DNA from 4 places in the Solibacillus sp. FSL R7-0668 genome. Region 1 is predicted to be linked to each of the others. Evidence: predicted binding sites of a transcription regulator. Region 1 holds the regulator's gene; each other region holds the start of a gene.
The links. The regulator LexA, encoded in region 1, represses DNA repair genes until DNA is damaged. The targets are predictions, from matches to a motif close to CGAACATATGTTCG.

Region 1 (4,370 bases):
TGCCGCTTTAAACGTTTCGTAAACCTCTGCTGGAACGTGGAATGCTTCGTGTTCCCAAGCATATGCTGCTTTAGTTAATACCACTTCATCTGTACCAAGCGGCGCACCATGAGAATCTGATTTACCTGATTTGTTTGGAGAACCAAAGCCAATTACTGTTTTTACTTCAATAATCGTTGGGCCACCTGTATTTTGTTTCGCTGTTTCGATTGCTGTATTAATTGCCGCTACATCTGTACCATCTTGAACTTTTAAATAGTTCCAACCGTAAGATTCGAAACGTTTTTGGATGTTTTCAGAGAATGACTTTTCTAAATCACCATCAAGTGAAATGTCATTTGAATCATATAACACAATTAACTTATCTAATTGTAAGTGACCTGCAAGAGAAATAGCTTCTGCTGCAACGCCTTCCATTAAATCGCCGTCGCCACATAAAGCAAATGTATAGTGGTCTACTACATCATAGCCAGGTTTATTGTAAGTAGCTGCTAAATGACGCTCAGCCATTGCCATCCCTACAGTCATCGCAATACCTTGACCAAGTGGACCTGTTGTTGCTTCAACGCCTACTGTATGACCATATTCTGGGTGACCTGGTGTTTTTGAACCCCATTGACGGAAGTTTTTCAGTTCTTCCATTTCTAATCCGTAGCCACCTAAATGAAGTAGGCTATATAAAAGCATAGAGCCGTGCCCCGCTGATAATACGAAACGGTCGCGGTTATACCAATTTGGATTTTGTGGGTTATGACGTAATTGCTTTGTCCATAATGTGTAAGCCATTGGAGCTGCACCCATTGGTAAACCAGGGTGACCAGAATTTGCTTTCTCGATTGCGTCAATTGATAATGTACGGATTGCGTTAATTGCTAACTGATCCATTTGTTGTGTCATTATGTGACATCCTTTCTCGTACTTAATTTATACATTGTCTAGTTTAGACAAAATCACCAAAGAAAACAATGGGTATTCACAACGTTTCTGAGAATATGTCATACTTAATGATAAATGTGACATATTATTAAGTGAAATCCACCGAGCCTTAGCCTGTTACTGCAGAAGTATAGGACTTCTACGGTATCAAATTAATTTAAGAAGCCTTTTTGAGATTTCAATTGCTTTAATTTTTCTGGTGTTACGTCATTACCTTCTTCATCTACTACTTTTACATGTTCAATTGTGTCACGCATCGTCGAACGGAATACATCTAAATATTCTTTACGTAAAGCTGTACGCTCTTTCGCTAATTCCTCCGTTAATTTTCCTTCTTTTGCTAGCTTCGAAAGCTCATTAATACGAGCGATTTTTTCTTTTGATAACATACATTCTCACCTTTCTAATATCCAATACTACAAAGGTATAAAAAAACAACCTGGAGAGCAAGTGTTTACTCTTCAAGTTGCTCCATATATTCCATATAGCGGCGGTGAACGGTAGCTTTACTAATCGGGATGCCTAGACCTTTTAAAGTCGTGGCAATTTCAGCAAATGTCAATCCCTTTTGACGTAATTTGACGATTTCTTCAATTGACACTTCTATACGTTCACGCCCCTCTGCATTCCCGCGATTTTTAAAATTATTTTGTGGCATATAGCCATTTTCAACAGCACGGCGCATACCACGTCGTATTTTGGCATTATGCATACGGCGCTGATATTCTTCAACAATTGCCAATATTTCAAGCAACATTGTGTCCATTTCATTTAATGCGATTGGGCCCGCATCATTTAATGTATAAACAGTGGCTTCATATTTTTGAATTAAATGGAGTACGGCCATTCGGGCATTACCTCGTCCTAAGCGCGTTTCATCTTGCACAAATAGGGCTTTTACTTGCTGCTCTTTCATAAAATCGAGCATATCTAATAATCCATCTCGATCTACTTCATACCCACTATGCTGATCTTTGTATACATAAAGCTCTGAATAGCCCAATGATTTCGCATAGCTTGTTAGCTCTTCTTGCTGGCGAACTAACGAGGTTTCTTGCGTGTCTTTTTCAGTACTAACACGGCAATATAATACTGCTTTACTTTGATTCATGATTTCTCGCTACCTTAACTGTCTTATCTCCTGATGATTCTTCGTCATTTAAGTTGGCAATATAGTTGGAATCCTGCTCTACAGGGACCATCAGTACTTGACCATATACTACCTTTTCATCTTGTAAGCCATTTTCCTTTTTTACAAAGTGAATCCAATCGTTCTTTGCCATTTTACCACGATATGTTTCTGCTAACGACCATAAAGTATCCCCCTGTGCAATGGTCACCTGTTCGTATTGTTCGATTTTTTCATCTTCAACGATAAAGAATGTAAACATAATAATAGAAAATGCCAGTACCATTGTTGTGAAACTGTTTAATTTGATTTTTTTCATCGTAAAAACCCCTTTAAAGAATGTATGTTCGGAATGTTTGTTCTCATAATAATACGAACATACGTTTTTGTCAACACCTTTTTCGAACCTATGTTTGCTTTTATTTATACATACTGATATACTGTAGTTAAGAAAATCGTATTATAAAGAGGTGAGTTCGTTGACACAAAAAATTTCTAAAAGGCAGCAAGCAATTTTAAATTTTATTAAAGATGAAGTACGTGCCAAAGGTTATCCACCATCCGTTCGCGAAATTGGAGAAGCGGTTGGTTTAGCTTCTAGTTCGACTGTTCACGGGCATTTAGCGCGTTTAGAAAGTAAAGGGCTTATCCGTCGCGACCCTACAAAGCCACGTGCAATTGAAGTATTAGATCAAGAAGCATTAACAATTCCGAAATCCGGTGTAATTCAAGTTCCTTTAATTGGAAAAGTTACTGCTGGATTGCCAATTTCAGCCATCGAGGACATTCAAGAATATTTCCCATTACCTGATACGTATGGCGCTTCTGAGGATGAATTATTTATGCTTGAGATTATGGGTGAATCGATGATTGAAGCAGGGATTCTAAATGGAGACTATGTAATCGTCAAAAAAACAGCGACAGCCAACAATGGGGAAATTGTTGTGGCCATGACTACGGAAGATGAAGCGACTGTCAAACGCTTCTACAAAGAAAAAACACATTTCCGTCTACAGCCCGAAAACAGTTCAATGGACCCTATTCTTGTGAATCAAGTTACTATTTTAGGTAAAGTAGTAGGATTGTATCGTAATATTCATTAAATAAAAAATCCTCCGCCAACTGACATGACTGAAGTGACCCCTAAAAGTTAGACACGGTTATTTCACTTAGGCAGCTTGGGTAAAATGAGTTCGGTATTGCACCGGACTCATTTTTAATTTTGCCTTCATGCGTTTCGTGTTGTAATAGTGTATATAGTTTTCAAGTTCCTTTTTAAAATGCTCGACGCTTTCAAATTCCTTTAAGTAAAGGAATTCAGACTTCATGATGCCAAAGAAATTCTCCATCACCGAATTGTCATAACAGTTCCCTTTACGTGACATGCTTTGCACAATGCCTCTCGATTGGAGCGCATGGCGATATTGTTTCATTTGATAATGCCAACCTTGATCGGAATGCATCAGTAGCTGGTGTTCCGCTGGTAATCGCTCTAACGCCTTCTCCAACATCTCAGAAACCAACGAATAGGTTGGTCTTGAGCCGATTGTATACGTGATAATTTCGCCATTAAATAAGTCTAAAACAGGCGATAAATAGAGCTTTTCGCCAAATAATTTAAACTCCGTAATATCTGTTACCCACTTCTCATTTGGGGCTTCAGCTGTAAAGTTGCGATCTAAAATATTTGGCGCAATTTTACCGACTGTCCCTTTATAAGACTTATATTTTTTCATACGCACTACGCACTTTAAACCAAGTTCTTTCATGATGCGTTGAACCTTTTTATGATTCACTTTTTGTCCACGATTCGCGAGCTCATCGCGAATACGACGATAGCCATAACGACCTTCGTGTTCCTCATAAATCGATTGAATATCATCTTTTAGTTTGGCATCTGGATCCGGTCGATGCATCTTCTTGACGTAATGATAGTATGTGCTACGTGGAATGCCTGCGAACTTCACAAGCGCCTTCACCGGGTATTTATGCCTTAATTCATAGATGACCTTTACTTTGTCTTCTTTGGTGATTTTTCCTTGGCTTGAACTAAGGCGTTCAACTTTTTTAAATACTCGTTTTCCATACGTAGCCGATTGATTTCTGCTTGAAGTGCTTCTGGTGAGCCTTCTACTGGTGTTTGTTTTAGTTGTGTATTTGTTTCTTTTTTCATGGATGGACGCCCCTTTTTCTTTGATTGAAGGGCATCGAATCCTTTTGTTTCAAACTGTTTTTGCCACTGTAGAATAGTGGATGGAGCTGCTATGCCAAAGATAGCTGCTGTTTCATTTAAGGACGTACCGTT
Region 2 (4,370 bases), 1.8 Mb from region 1:
AGCAAAGTCCGTTCAAGTTTAAAACGCCATACTTACAGTTAATTGATGCTACGCGCAACAAAATTGAGCGAGATTTAATGGCAACGAAGGACTATTTTACACTTCATCAGATGCGCTTAGTGAGAGGGAAAACGGATGATTTGTTTACCGAGTATCATTTTTATTTTGGTGAGGTCATGGAGTGTAGAAGATATTCGAATATTCGCCTTCGTAATCAGAGTGAGTTACTTCTTGCTGAATATATAGGAACGTCTTAACTTATAGTAAAGCTTTGCGTTGTAATATGAGATTTTTATAATAAAGAACAGCTCTTACGTATTGCTGATTAAATGATTTCAAATGGACAGGGAAAATGCATTCTGAGCCATTGACAAATGTCACCAATGTCGATTCGTTCACTTCTTCAATATTAATAATGGCATTGACGGTCACCCAAATATTTTGCTTAGAACGAGGTGAAAATAAAGGGAATATAACGCAAGGATCGCCAAAATTATAGGCAACCATAATCGGTACTTTATGTCGATTATGCCCTAAAAATTCCTTTGCCTGCTTTGTCGTCGCCTCAAATGTCGAACCATTTAATGAGCAGGTCTGTCGAATCACTCGGAGCGGTGGGTAGGACATGGTCGTTTTGCCGTGCTTGTCTAACACTTCAGTAAAAACCTTACCGGAAATGGGCTGCGAAATTAAACAATACGTCGAGTTGGTAATATAGTACTTATTGTGTTGTTTGGGATTTTGAACCATTTTAATCTCCTTTCTTATGAAAAAATACTTAAATTTCCACTATATATCTAAATTAATGCATAAAAAGTCAAAAATCAACATTATTTTTAGAAAATTCTGTCACTAGATAATTATTCAGAATATATTGCAAATTAAATGGAGTTTATCTTATAATGGAAAAAAGAGATCGAGGTGATATCGATGGATAAATATTATTCATATACAGACTTTTTAAAAGCAGTCGGCCAGCAGCCAACAGGAAACCAAGCAGAAAAGTTGTTAAGTGAAATTTATTTAGATTTATTTATAAGTCGATTACAACGTATACACCGTATCGAACAATTAAAAAAGCTAATCGATAATTCATTAGATCAGAAAAACGAACGAGATTTCCATACGTATGCTTCCGAATTAAAAGAACTAATGGAAGCACCCATTTCTTAATCCGAAAAAGCTACCTAAATGGCTAGGTAGCTTTTTCTGTGCGTTCAAATAAAATGAAAAATAGGGTACTTGTAAATAGATGGTGGAAAACGCAAATAACTTTGATTATTTCGCAAATAAACTTTGAAAACCGCAAATATCCACGCGAAAACCACAAATAAAACTTTAAAGTTGCAAATAAAATCAAAAGGTCGCAAATATCCTTGGACAAAGCAAAGCAGCATTAGCCTGTTTATCTAAAGAGGATTGGAAAAATCAGCCCCATATATTGACTCTAAATAAAGTTTCGAATATATGTTCGCAAAATAATCGTCAATTAAAAATGGGTATGCTAAAATAGAATTAACAAAACATCGATAGAAAGGACCGCAATTATGACAGACACTTTTACAATTCAGTCGGCGTACAAGCCCGCTGGAGATCAGCCTGAAGCAATTAAACAACTTGTACAAGGCATCAAAGAAGGCAAGCGTCATCAAACATTACTTGGCGCTACGGGTACCGGGAAGACGTTTACGATTTCAAACGTCATTAAGGAAGTCAACAAACCAACATTAGTCATGGCACATAATAAAACATTAGCAGGTCAATTATATAGCGAGTTTAAAGAATTTTTTCCAAACAATGCCGTTGAATACTTTGTCAGCTACTATGATTATTTCCAGCCCGAAGCCTATGTGCCCCAAACGGATACGTATATCGAAAAGGATTCGAGCATCAATGATGAAATTGACAAGCTACGACACTCGGCGACATCGGCATTATTTGAGCGCAAGGACGTCATTATTATTGCATCGGTATCCTGTATTTATGGGTTAGGGAATCCAGAAGAATACCGTGAGATGGTTGTATCCATTCGTACCGGAATGGACATTGAGCGCAATCAGCTGCTGCGTAAATTAGTCGATATTCAATATGAACGTAATGATATCAACTTTACGCGCGGAACATTTCGGGTGCGTGGGGATGTAGTGGAAATTTTCCCAGCGTCGAAGGATGAGCACTGTTTGCGCATTGAATTTTTTGGGGATGAAGTCGACCGCATTCGCGAGGTGGACGCATTAACTGGTGAAATTTTAGCAGAGCGAGAGCATGTGGCGATTTTCCCAGCATCCCACTTCGTAACGCGTGAAGAAAAAATGAAAATTGCGATTGAAAATATTGAAAATGAGCTTGAACAGCGCTTAGCCGTATTGCGCGCAGAGGACCGCTTGTTAGAGGCGCAGCGCTTAGAGCAGCGTACCAATTACGATTTAGAAATGATGAAGGAAATGGGCTTTTGCTCCGGCATTGAAAACTATTCACGTCATTTAACATTAAGAGAATCAGGGGCAACACCGTATACCTTGCTTGACTACTTTCCAGAGGATTTTCTGCTTGTTGTCGATGAAAGCCATGTAACTTTGCCACAAGTGCGCGGTATGTACAATGGCGACCAGGCGCGTAAAAATGTATTAGTAGAGCATGGTTTCCGTCTGCCATCCGCGCTCGATAACCGACCGCTCATGTTTGATGAATTTCAATCGAAGGTCGGTCAGGCGATTTATGTTTCGGCAACACCAGGACCTTTTGAGCTAGAGCATACACCTGAAATGGTACAGCAAATTATTCGTCCGACAGGCTTATTAGATCCAAACATTGAAGTGCGTCCGATTGAAGGGCAAATTGATGATTTAATCGATGAAATTCATGAACGAATTCGTCGTAATGAGCGTGTGTTAATTACAACATTAACGAAAAAAATGTCGGAGGATTTAACAAATTACTTAAAGGAAATGGGCTTAAAGGTTGAATATTTACACTCCGAAATTAAAACACTAGAGCGTATAGAGATTATTCGTGAGCTCCGTAAAGGAACGCATGATGTACTTGTTGGGATTAACTTATTACGAGAAGGGTTAGATATTCCAGAGGTGTCACTTGTGGCGATTTTGGATGCTGATAAGGAAGGGTTCCTGCGTTCAGAGCGTTCGCTAATTCAAACGATTGGACGTGCGGCGCGTAATGCAAATGGGCATGTCATTATGTACGCAGATAATATGACGGATTCCATGACAAAGGCGATTAGTGAAACGAAGCGTCGTCGTGAAATTCAAATGGCATATAATGAGCAGCATGGTATTACACCGCAAACTATTATCAAAAAAATACCAGATATTATACGTGCAACACAAGCGGCAGAGCAGGAAGAAAAATATATTACAAAAGTAACGGGCGGCAAAAAGCTAACGAAAAAAGAACTGCAAAAGCTTGTTGAAACATTGCAAGTAGAAATGAAGGAGGCTGCCAAGGCATTAGACTTTGAACGTGCAGCAGAATTACGGGATATGATCTTTGAATTGAAGGCAGAAGGGTGACTTACGTGAAAAATACAGAAATCGTTGTACAAGGTGCACGTGCACATAACTTAAAAAATATTGATGTCACAATTCCACGCGATAAAATCGTTGTTGTGACAGGTCTTTCTGGCTCGGGCAAATCTTCATTAGCATTTGATACGATTTATGCGGAGGGGCAGCGCCGTTATGTCGAGTCACTATCTGCATATGCCCGCCAATTTTTAGGACAAATGGATAAGCCAGATGTCGATACGATTGAAGGGTTGTCACCAGCCATTTCGATTGACCAAAAGACGACAAGCCGCAACCCGCGCTCAACAGTGGGGACAGTGACAGAAATTTATGATTACCTGCGATTACTCTTTGCACGTATCGGTAAGGCCTATTGTCCAACACATGGCATTGAGATTACATCGCAAACCGTTGAACAAATGGTGGATCGCATCATGGAATATCCGGAGCGTACGAAAATTCAGCTGCTAGCGCCCGTCATTGAAGGCAAAAAGGGCACACATGTCAAGCTGCTAGAGGACTTGAAAAAGCAAGGCTATGTGCGCATTCGATTAAATGGCGAGCTCCGTGATTTAGACGACCATATTGAGCTCGATAAAAATAAAAAGCATACTATTGAAGTTGTGATTGACCGTGTTGTCATGAAAGAAGGGATTGAATCACGCTTAAGTGACTCGATTGAAGCCGCACTGAAAATTGCAGAGGGTCGCGTGTTAGTTGATGTGATGGAACATGAGGAGCTTCTCTTTAGTGAGCACCATGCTTGTCCGCATTGTGGCTTTTCCATTGGCGAGCTGGAGCCACGTATGTTTTCTTTCAATAGTCCATTTGGTGCGTGCCCGTCTT
Region 3 (4,370 bases), 1.8 Mb from region 1:
GCATTTGAGCCATATGCCAAGCAATTACAGTCAATGCCAATTATAATCTTACAAAATGAAGGTAGTGCCTCTGCCAGTGAAGTATTTGCTGGTGCCTTGCAGGATTGGAAGCGCGCGGTGTTAATTGGTGTGACAAGCTTCGGAAAAGGTACGGTACAGCAAACGTGGGAACTACAAAATGGTGGAGAAGTCAAGCTTTCAACAAATAAATGGCTAACACCATCTAAGCGCTGGATTCATCAAGTCGGTATTGAACCGGATTTGGAAGTGGAGCAGCACCCACTTTTTAAAATGGAGCAAAAACTACTCAAAGGACGTTTTGAAGTAGGGGAATATAGTGAGGAACTGGCTTATAGTCAACGTGTGCTAAGTGAGCTTGGCTATAATATTGGACGAACGGATGGTTTCTTTGACATGGATACGGCCAATGAAGTGGAAAAGTTCCGTAAAAAATATGACCTACAAGATGGTAGACATGTGGATGAGGTATTTTTCAGAGAGCTGACGGCGCAGCTACAAAAATTCAAACAAGATCCAGTGAACGATATGCAATTACAAATGGGTGTGAGTTTTATTATGCATCAATTGGAATAATAGAGGGCTAATGTACTAGGTAAAGGCATACAAATACAATTAGGACTACGATTTATGAACAGGATTTGATACAATTAGTCGTACGGTAGGTGAGATTATGGATGAAACAATGATTATTGAAATTTTAAAAGGGATTGGTCGCTTTTTTATAAACCCATTATTGTATATTGCACTTATTTCAGCTGTTTTTTTAGGGTATCGTCGTGTAAAACGAGAACGTCGCTTTTTTCATATTCGAATTTTAGACGGCTGGTCGGAGCTTAGAAATATGCTGTTAATGGGCTTTGTTTTATCACTAATTATTTCATTATTTAGTGTTGTAATTGGGCTGACAATCTCGCTTGAATTATTAGTGGCAGTATTTTTAATTAGTCTAATTGGTTTATTTGCTTTTATGTATCATTTACTTTCGCCAATTATCTTGATGACGCTCGCATTTTGTGTCATTGTGTGGATGGATTGGCAAGATTGGTCGTATTCGTTTTGGGGCATTGATCTAGTAGCACGTAATGTTGTGGATGACTTAGTGATAACGGTTCCTGTGCTTGCTGGGCTATTGTTAATGGCGGAAGGGATATTAATTCGTCGTAATGGGGCTAAGTTTGCATCGCCAATAGTTGAAACGACAAAGCGTGGGCTGAATGGCATTGCCTATTATAGTAAGCAGCTTTGGCTATTGCCACTTGTGACCATTATTCCGGGGGACGGCATACCAAACTTTGCGCCTTATTGGCCACAGTTTACAATTGGGGCAGAGCAGTTTTCAGTCGTTGTTTTCCCATTTATTATTGGATTCCAGCAAATGGTGCGTCAAAAGCTGCCGATTTATGTGTATCCGAAAATGGGGAATAGCATCATTCTTACGGGCCAATTGGTATTGATTGTCGGTTTACTGGCTTACTTCATGCCAGTGCTTGGCGCAGCTGCATTAGCATTGGGTGCGATTTCACGGACGGTGATTGGTGTTGTCTATAGCCGTTCAGAGGATCGCAATAGCTATGCGGTCATTCGTAGTGATAAGGGCATTATGATTGCGGGCGTACTGCCAAATTCGCCAGCACAAAAAATGGGCTTAGTTGCTGGAGAAGTGATTAAACGTGTAAATGGGCAAGATGTGTTCAATGAGGACGAACTGTATGCAGCGTTGCAAATTAATGCAGCACATTGTCGACTAGAAGTACTCGATCATTCAGGAGAGCTACGTTTGACACAGCATGTCGTTCATCGTGAAGATAATCATAAGATCGGCTTATTAGTTGTAAAGTAAATGGCAGGAACCTCATGGATGTGGGGTTCTTTTTCTGTTGTAGGAGTATAGTAATTATCTACATAAGGTAGAACTGTTTGTGTTATTTTGACGAGTATGGCGTTTTTCTGAATGATGATGTTTATCACTGTTGAGGATTGTGAAGTATGTTATTATAACAATAAGATTCGTTATTCCGATTTCCCAAAATTAATAGGGAAGTTTGTCGTTAATAGCAGGAGATGGGTTGTATGTTTGATTGGATTAGCATTGATAATGTTGAATTATTAATTGAAAAATATAAGTTGCTCGGGCCTTGGTTTAGTGTGTTATTAACGTTGATTGAATCATTTTTACCGTTTTTGCCGCTGTTTGTCATTGTCGTGGCAAATGCGGGTGCATACGGCCTGTTTTGGGGCTTTATATTATCATGGCTTGCAACGGTAGCGGGTTCTTATTTATTTTTCTTAATGATTCGTTATTTTGGCAGTCATCGATTTTTACAAAAACTGAAGGCGCAAAAGCAAGTAAAGCAGCTGATTCACTGGGTCGATGTACGTGGCTTCACACCTTTAATTGTGCTGCTCTGTTTACCATTTACCCCAATTGTTGTTGTCAATACTGTAGCGGGATTATCCCACTTAAAAAAGAAATATTATTTTTTAACGCTACTTATTTCAAAGCCGGTCATGATTTTTTTAATTAGTTATTTAGGAAGTGACTTGCGCGCCATTTTGAGCTCGCCAATGAAGATTGTTGTATCCATCTTAATCATTATGATTATTTGGTTGCTCGGTAAAGCGATTGAACGTTATTTAACTAAGCGTGTCGAACGTGACTTACGTCAAATTAAATCACATAAATAATAAATGTAAACGTTGCTACGGTCAAAAATAGCAGCGTTTTTCCATATTTGTTTAAGAACAAACGTTCCTATGTTATAATGGGTTTATTAAGAAAAGTGAGGTGTCGGTGATGACATTGCGTGTAATTTCTGGTCGTGCAGGTACGGGGAAATCCACATTCATTCAGAAGGAAATTGTCGACGATTTAAAGACAAATGCACTTGGCCATCCGATTTTTATTTTAGTACCAGACCAAATGACGTTTTCGACAGAGTATGAGCTGACGAATCATTACGAAATTGAAGGGCTGATGCGCGCGCAAGTCATGACATTTAAACGACTTGCTTGGTTTGTGCTGCAAAATGAGGGCGGTATTGCGCGTGAACGTATTGATAATACTGGCTATCGCATGCTATTACGCCGAATTTTAGAAGAACATCAAGAAGAATTTCTCCTCTTTAAGCAGGCCGCGGGAAAACGAGGCTTTACAAAAGAAGTCGAGCAAATTTTAAAGGAATTTAATCAGTACAATATTGATGTAGCTTCGATTCAACCACTCATAGAGGCATTGCGCTTAAATGGTGCGAGTGAAGTGCTGCTCCATAAAATGCATGATATCGAGATTATTTTACAGCAATTGCAGCTGCGCATTGGGGCTGAATATGTTGATGGCGACGGCTATTTTCCATTATTGCTAGAGCGTATCCCAAAGATGGAAAGTCTACGCGAGACACATGTTTACTTAGACGGCTTCGTGTCGTTTAATGGCCAGGAATTTTCCATTTTAAAAGAATTACTCCTCTATGCGAAGCGTGTCACATTAGTGCTGCCTATGGATGATCCGCAGGCTGAAAAGCTAGACGGTTCAACGTTTTATCGTGCGGCCATGACCTACGATAAAGTGAAGCATGAATTGGCCAAGCTACAATTTGAACGAGGGATTGTCATTGAAGAAGAGCCGCGCGTGCATTTTACAATCAATTACCGTAGCAATAACCGCGATTTACAGCAAATTGAACGCAGCTTTAATGAGCCGTTTGTGACACCTGTCGAAGCATTGGGGAATGCGCAAATTATCGAAGGAGTGAATCCGCGCGCAGAGGTGCAAGGTATTGCCCAGGAAATAAAGAAATTAATTGTCGAGCAAGGGCTGCGTTATAAGGATATCGGAATCATGTATCGACAAGCAGATGTCTATGATCCAATCATTGGTACGACATTTACACAATATGAAATTCCCTATTTCTCCAACGAAAAGCGTGCGATGCTGTACCATCCGCTCATTGAATTTAGTCGTTCCGTTTTAGAAATTATTACGTCGAATTGGAAATATGAGCCCGTATTTCGAAGTGTGAAAACCGACCTCTATTTTCCCTACAATGCGAATTTAGCAACGATGCGCGACCGTGCGGATATTTTAGAGAACTTTGTCATCGCCAAGGGGATTGTGCATGATCGTTGGTTCGATGACAAGGTTTGGCATTATCGCCGATTTAAATCATTAGAAAAAGTAAATGCGGTGCAAACAAAGGATGAGCAAGAGCACGAAGCACTATTAAAATCGGTACGTGATTTAATTGTTGAGCCGGTTGCAAACTTGCAGCGAAAGTTAAAGGGGAAGGTAACGGGTCGTGACATTGTTGTTGCCTTGTATGAGTTTATGGAAGCGCTTGATGTTTATAAAA
Region 4 (4,370 bases), 1.5 Mb from region 1:
TGCAAGCGATAAAATTTCGCGTGCTTTTTTGTCTGACTCTTCTTTTGCGCGTGTTTCAGATTCCTTCGTCATAACAGCGATATCCGTCGTCAGTTCGTTTTCAACTTCCTTCAGGATAATTTCCTTCGCTTCCTCACGAGTAAGTGCTGCAATACGCTCTAGCTCTGTTTTTTGACTAGCAACTAATTCTTCCACTTTGCTTTCCATCTGTTCAATATGCTGTTGTCTGTTTGCTAGAGCTTCTTCCTTACGCTCTAGACCTGTCTCTCTTTTGTTCAGAGCATCATCTTTGCGGTCAAGATTTTCTTCTCTTTGCAATAAACGGTTCTCTTGTTTCTGAAGTTCGTTACGACGATCACGAATGTCGTTTTCCGCTTCAGTTCGAAATTTGTGAGTTTCATCTTTTGCTTCAAGTAGTGCTTCCTTTTTCAGTGCATCTGCTTCACGCTTCGCCTCATCAACGATTTGTTCGGCAACATGCTTTGCACCAGTCACCTTTGATTCATTCACGTTTTTCATGTAGAAATAGATAACAGCGACACCGACAGCGAATCCTAGCAAAGCAGGGATAATCATTTCCATCTTAAAATCCCCTCCTATGCCTATACTATATGTCTGATGTTCTTCTAGTCGGCTTAATATGTTCGAACTCAAACATACTGCCTATTTCATTTCAAAATTTAGAAATTATACATGTTTAATTGTATAGTTCCAATTTAGCTATGTCAAGAATAGCCATTACTCTGCGCCTTTTTGAATCATATTACCTGTAGTCCAGTAAATATGGGGATTCGCACTTTTCAATAGATGGGGGTAATCACTGAGCGGATATAGGCTTTCGCTAGGGGCGGTATTTGCGACTTTTTGTGTTTATTTGCGGTTACTTGAGGGGTATTTACGAATTTTTATGTTTATTTACGAATTCATTGGAGGTATTTGCGCTTTTCAAATTATTTTTGCGAATACCGAACCATTCCACCATTGACTCGGATTCCTCATCAGTATATCTCCAAACAAAAACATGTCATGCTATTTGCGCATGACATGTTCTGATTGGCTTATTTTTTGTCGTCTTCGAATAATTCTAATTCGTCGAGTTCCTCTTCTTCAGGTGTATCATGTGAGCCGATTGTATAGCCAATATCGCCACCGATGCCGAAGTTTTGTCGGATTTTCTCAGCGACCTCTTCACGAATAGCTGGGTTTTCTTTTAAGAAGGCTTTTACATTTTCGCGACCTTGACCGATTCGCTCATTGTTGTAAGAATACCAAGAACCGCTCTTTTGAATAATTTCTAATTCTGCACCGATGTCCACGATTTCCCCTTCTTTTGAAATCCCTTCACCGTACATAATATCCACTTCTGCTGTGCGGAATGGTGGTGCTACTTTATTTTTTACGACTTTAATTTTTGTTTTGTTACCAACGATTTCTGTCCCTTGCTTAATCGCTTCACCACGACGTACTTCTAAACGGATGGATGAATAGAATTTTAAAGCCCGTCCACCTGTAGTTGTTTCTGGATTCCCGAACATGACACCGATTTTTTCACGTACTTGGTTGATGAAGATGGCAAGTGTATTCGATTTGTTAATAACACCTGATAATTTACGTAAGGCTTGAGACATTAAACGCGCTTGTAGACCCATATGTGAGTCACCCATTTCGCCCTCAATCTCTGCTTTTGGTACTAATGCTGCTACAGAGTCAATAACGATAATATCAATCGCACCAGAACGTACTAATGCTTCAGCGATTTCAAGTGCTTGTTCACCAGTATCTGGCTGGGCTAATAGTAAATCGTCAATATTGACACCAAGCTTTTGTGCATAGACTGGGTCTAATGCGTGCTCTGCATCGATAAATGCTGCTGTACCACCATTTGCTTGAATTTCTGCGATAGCATGTAATGTAACAGTTGTTTTACCTGAAGACTCTGGGCCGTAGACTTCCACAATTCGTCCACGTGGATAACCGCCAACGCCTAATGCCGCATCAATAGCGATTGAGCCTGATGAAGATGTCTCAATTTTACGGTCTGTGTTTTCACCTAACTTCATGACAGAACCTTTACCGAATTGTTTTTCAATTTGCTTTAGTGCCATATCTAACGCTGCTTTACGATCGCTCAAAAGATTTCCTCCTTAAGAAAAAGCTTTATTGTTTTATGTCTCTATTATACTTGTTAATGAGATAACATTCAAGAAAAAAGCGAACGTATTTTCGGTTTTATTTGAAACTCTCTATTTCACCTTATTTTATACGATGAAAATTACTATTTGCTAGTGTTTTTATTTAGTATAACCAAGCTTATTCAATTCACGCATCAAATAGCTACATGTAAATTTCACCGCACGTAAGCGATTTGTATTTCGCGCACCCGATAATTGTAGACGATGCGTAGCAGGGGGCTGATCACCAATTGCAAGACCAATCCAAACCGTACCAGCTGGCTGGCCGTAATGACTACCAGGACCTGCTACTCCTGTTAAGCCAATACCAATATCGGTGCCAAATTTTTGTCGTACCTTTAATGCCATCTCGGCTGCACATTCACTGCTTACAACACTGTAACGTTCGATTAACTGCGGAGATATGCCTAATTGCTTAATTTTTGCTTGCTCTGAGTATGTGATGACGCCACCTTCTAATACAGAAGAAACGCCCGAAACTTCTGCAAGCTCGGATTGAAATAGCCCAGCCGTTAAGCTTTCTGCGGCGGCAATTGTTAATTTATTTTGAAGCAGCATTTCGACAAGTTTTGATGCAAGAGAATCGTCATTATCACCATAATGATAGTCCCCTACGATATCCAAAATTTCGCGTTTTTTTTCTTCGATTAACAGATACGCTTGATGTTCGTTGTCCGCTTTCGCTGTAATACGTAGCGTCACCTCGCCATCAGCGGCAAGTGGGGCAACGGTTGGATTTGTTTGGGTATCTAATATCGACTGCACATGCACCTCTAGCTCTGCTTCTCCAATGCCATAAAATCGAAGCACATGGGAAGCAATGACCCCACCATCATGAAGTAGTGCCGCAAGCTTTGGCTTTGCTTCAAATTGAAACATCGGCTCTAGCTCCCTTGGTGGACCTGGCAAAAGCATATAATGTTGCTTTCCTTGTTTTAACAGCATGCCCGGTGCCATCCCATGATGATTCGTTAATACGTCACAGCCCTGTATAACGAGTGCCTGCTTACGGTTATTATCCGTCATCACACGCTTTTGCTTGTTAAAGAACTGTTCAATTGCATGAAGCGCCACTTCGTCCATAACAAGCTCACGTTGTAAGTGCTGGGCAATGGTTTCTTTCGTTAGATCGTCTTTTGTTGGACCTAAGCCGCCCGAAAAGATAATTAAATCCGCGCGCTGCTCTGCAATTTGAATTGCTTCCACTAAACGCGCTCGATTATCTCCAACAACTGTATGATAAAAAACATTAACACCAAGCTCCGAAAGCTGGCTTGATATAAATTTGGCATTGGTATTGGCGATTTGTCCTAATAATAATTCCGAGCCTACCGCAATAATTTCTGCATTCATTGGATTTCCCCCTTAAATTTAAGAAAACCCGCACTATTTCTAGTACGAGTTGTTTTAAGTTAGCTTGCTTTATTTTGAATCTAATAACACGCGACGATTTAGATAGAAGTAATCCCATCCAGACCATAATGTGAAGAATAATGCGACATACAGCATAATATCATCAAACGGAATACCGATTAATGTAAAAATCGTATTGTGTAAAATTAACGCTGAGATTGCAACAATTTGCGCCCATGTTTTAATTTTACCTAATTGGTTGGCTGCCACAACTTCCCCTTGCCCTGCTAAAATTAAGCGTAGGCCCGTTACTGCAAACTCACGAGAAATAATAATAATCACAAGCCACGCTGGCGCTAAACCAATTTCTACTAGTAAAATAAACGCAGCGGATACTAATAATTTATCGGCCAGTGGGTCTAAGAACTTTCCTAGATTTGTGACTAAATTGTATTTACGCGCATAATAGCCGTCTACCCAGTCTGTAGCTGACGCAATAATAAAGATCAGTGCCCCTACAAAATAGTTCACTTGCATTTCTGCGCCAAATAGCGTCATATTTCCCCAACCAAAGTCAAACATCATTACAATGACAAATACCGGGATCAGTAAAATTCGTGACACTGTAATCTTATTTGGAATGTTCATTTATTAACACCTTTCATCTGAAAGAAAAGAGCCATCCTAATAGATGACTACTGTCCTTGTTGTTCTTTCACTAACTTTAAAATAATGTTTTGTGTCGTACGATCTTGTACATACGGCACTTCTTCGTCATTTACATATACTTTAGCCACTTTTGAGTTTCCTAAACGGATTCGCGCA

Region 2: the regulator LexA is predicted to act here: its motif matches at 1,461-1,474, upstream of uvrB (excinuclease ABC subunit UvrB).
Region 3: the regulator LexA is predicted to act here: its motif matches at 2,761-2,774, upstream of addB (helicase-exonuclease AddAB subunit AddB).
Region 4: the regulator LexA is predicted to act here: its motif matches at 2,213-2,226, upstream of recA (recombinase RecA).

The regions. Positions count from the first base shown of each region.
Region 1 covers NZ_JBBOUU010000001.1:2,573,153-2,577,522, forward strand. Annotated here, with positions in the region: gene tkt (transketolase) at 1-897, opposite strand, end outside; gene MKX47_RS12895 (DUF896 domain-containing protein) at 1,089-1,325, opposite strand; gene MKX47_RS12900 (YneB family resolvase-like protein) at 1,391-2,047, opposite strand; gene yneA (cell division suppressor protein YneA) at 2,034-2,384, opposite strand; gene lexA (transcriptional repressor LexA) at 2,545-3,168, shown strand; gene MKX47_RS12915 (IS3 family transposase) at 3,235-4,278, opposite strand; partial or broken gene MKX47_RS12920 (transposase) at 4,194-4,370, opposite strand, start outside.
Region 2 covers NZ_JBBOUU010000001.1:740,373-744,742, forward strand. Annotated here, with positions in the region: gene MKX47_RS03370 (hypothetical protein) at 1-257, shown strand, start outside; gene MKX47_RS03375 (competence protein ComK) at 259-750, opposite strand; gene MKX47_RS03380 (IDEAL domain-containing protein) at 931-1,173, shown strand; gene uvrB (excinuclease ABC subunit UvrB) at 1,548-3,530, shown strand; gene uvrA (excinuclease ABC subunit UvrA) at 3,536-4,370, shown strand, end outside.
Region 3 covers NZ_JBBOUU010000001.1:753,174-757,543, forward strand. Annotated here, with positions in the region: gene MKX47_RS03420 (S41 family peptidase) at 1-594, shown strand, start outside; gene MKX47_RS03425 (PDZ domain-containing protein) at 692-1,861, shown strand; gene MKX47_RS03430 (TVP38/TMEM64 family protein) at 2,092-2,706, shown strand; gene addB (helicase-exonuclease AddAB subunit AddB) at 2,816-4,370, shown strand, end outside.
Region 4 covers NZ_JBBOUU010000001.1:1,095,369-1,099,738, reverse strand. Annotated here, with positions in the region: gene rny (ribonuclease Y) at 1-582, opposite strand, end outside; gene recA (recombinase RecA) at 1,059-2,132, opposite strand; gene MKX47_RS05095 (competence/damage-inducible protein A) at 2,292-3,545, opposite strand; gene pgsA (CDP-diacylglycerol--glycerol-3-phosphate 3-phosphatidyltransferase) at 3,615-4,193, opposite strand; gene MKX47_RS05085 (helix-turn-helix domain-containing protein) at 4,241-4,370, opposite strand, start outside.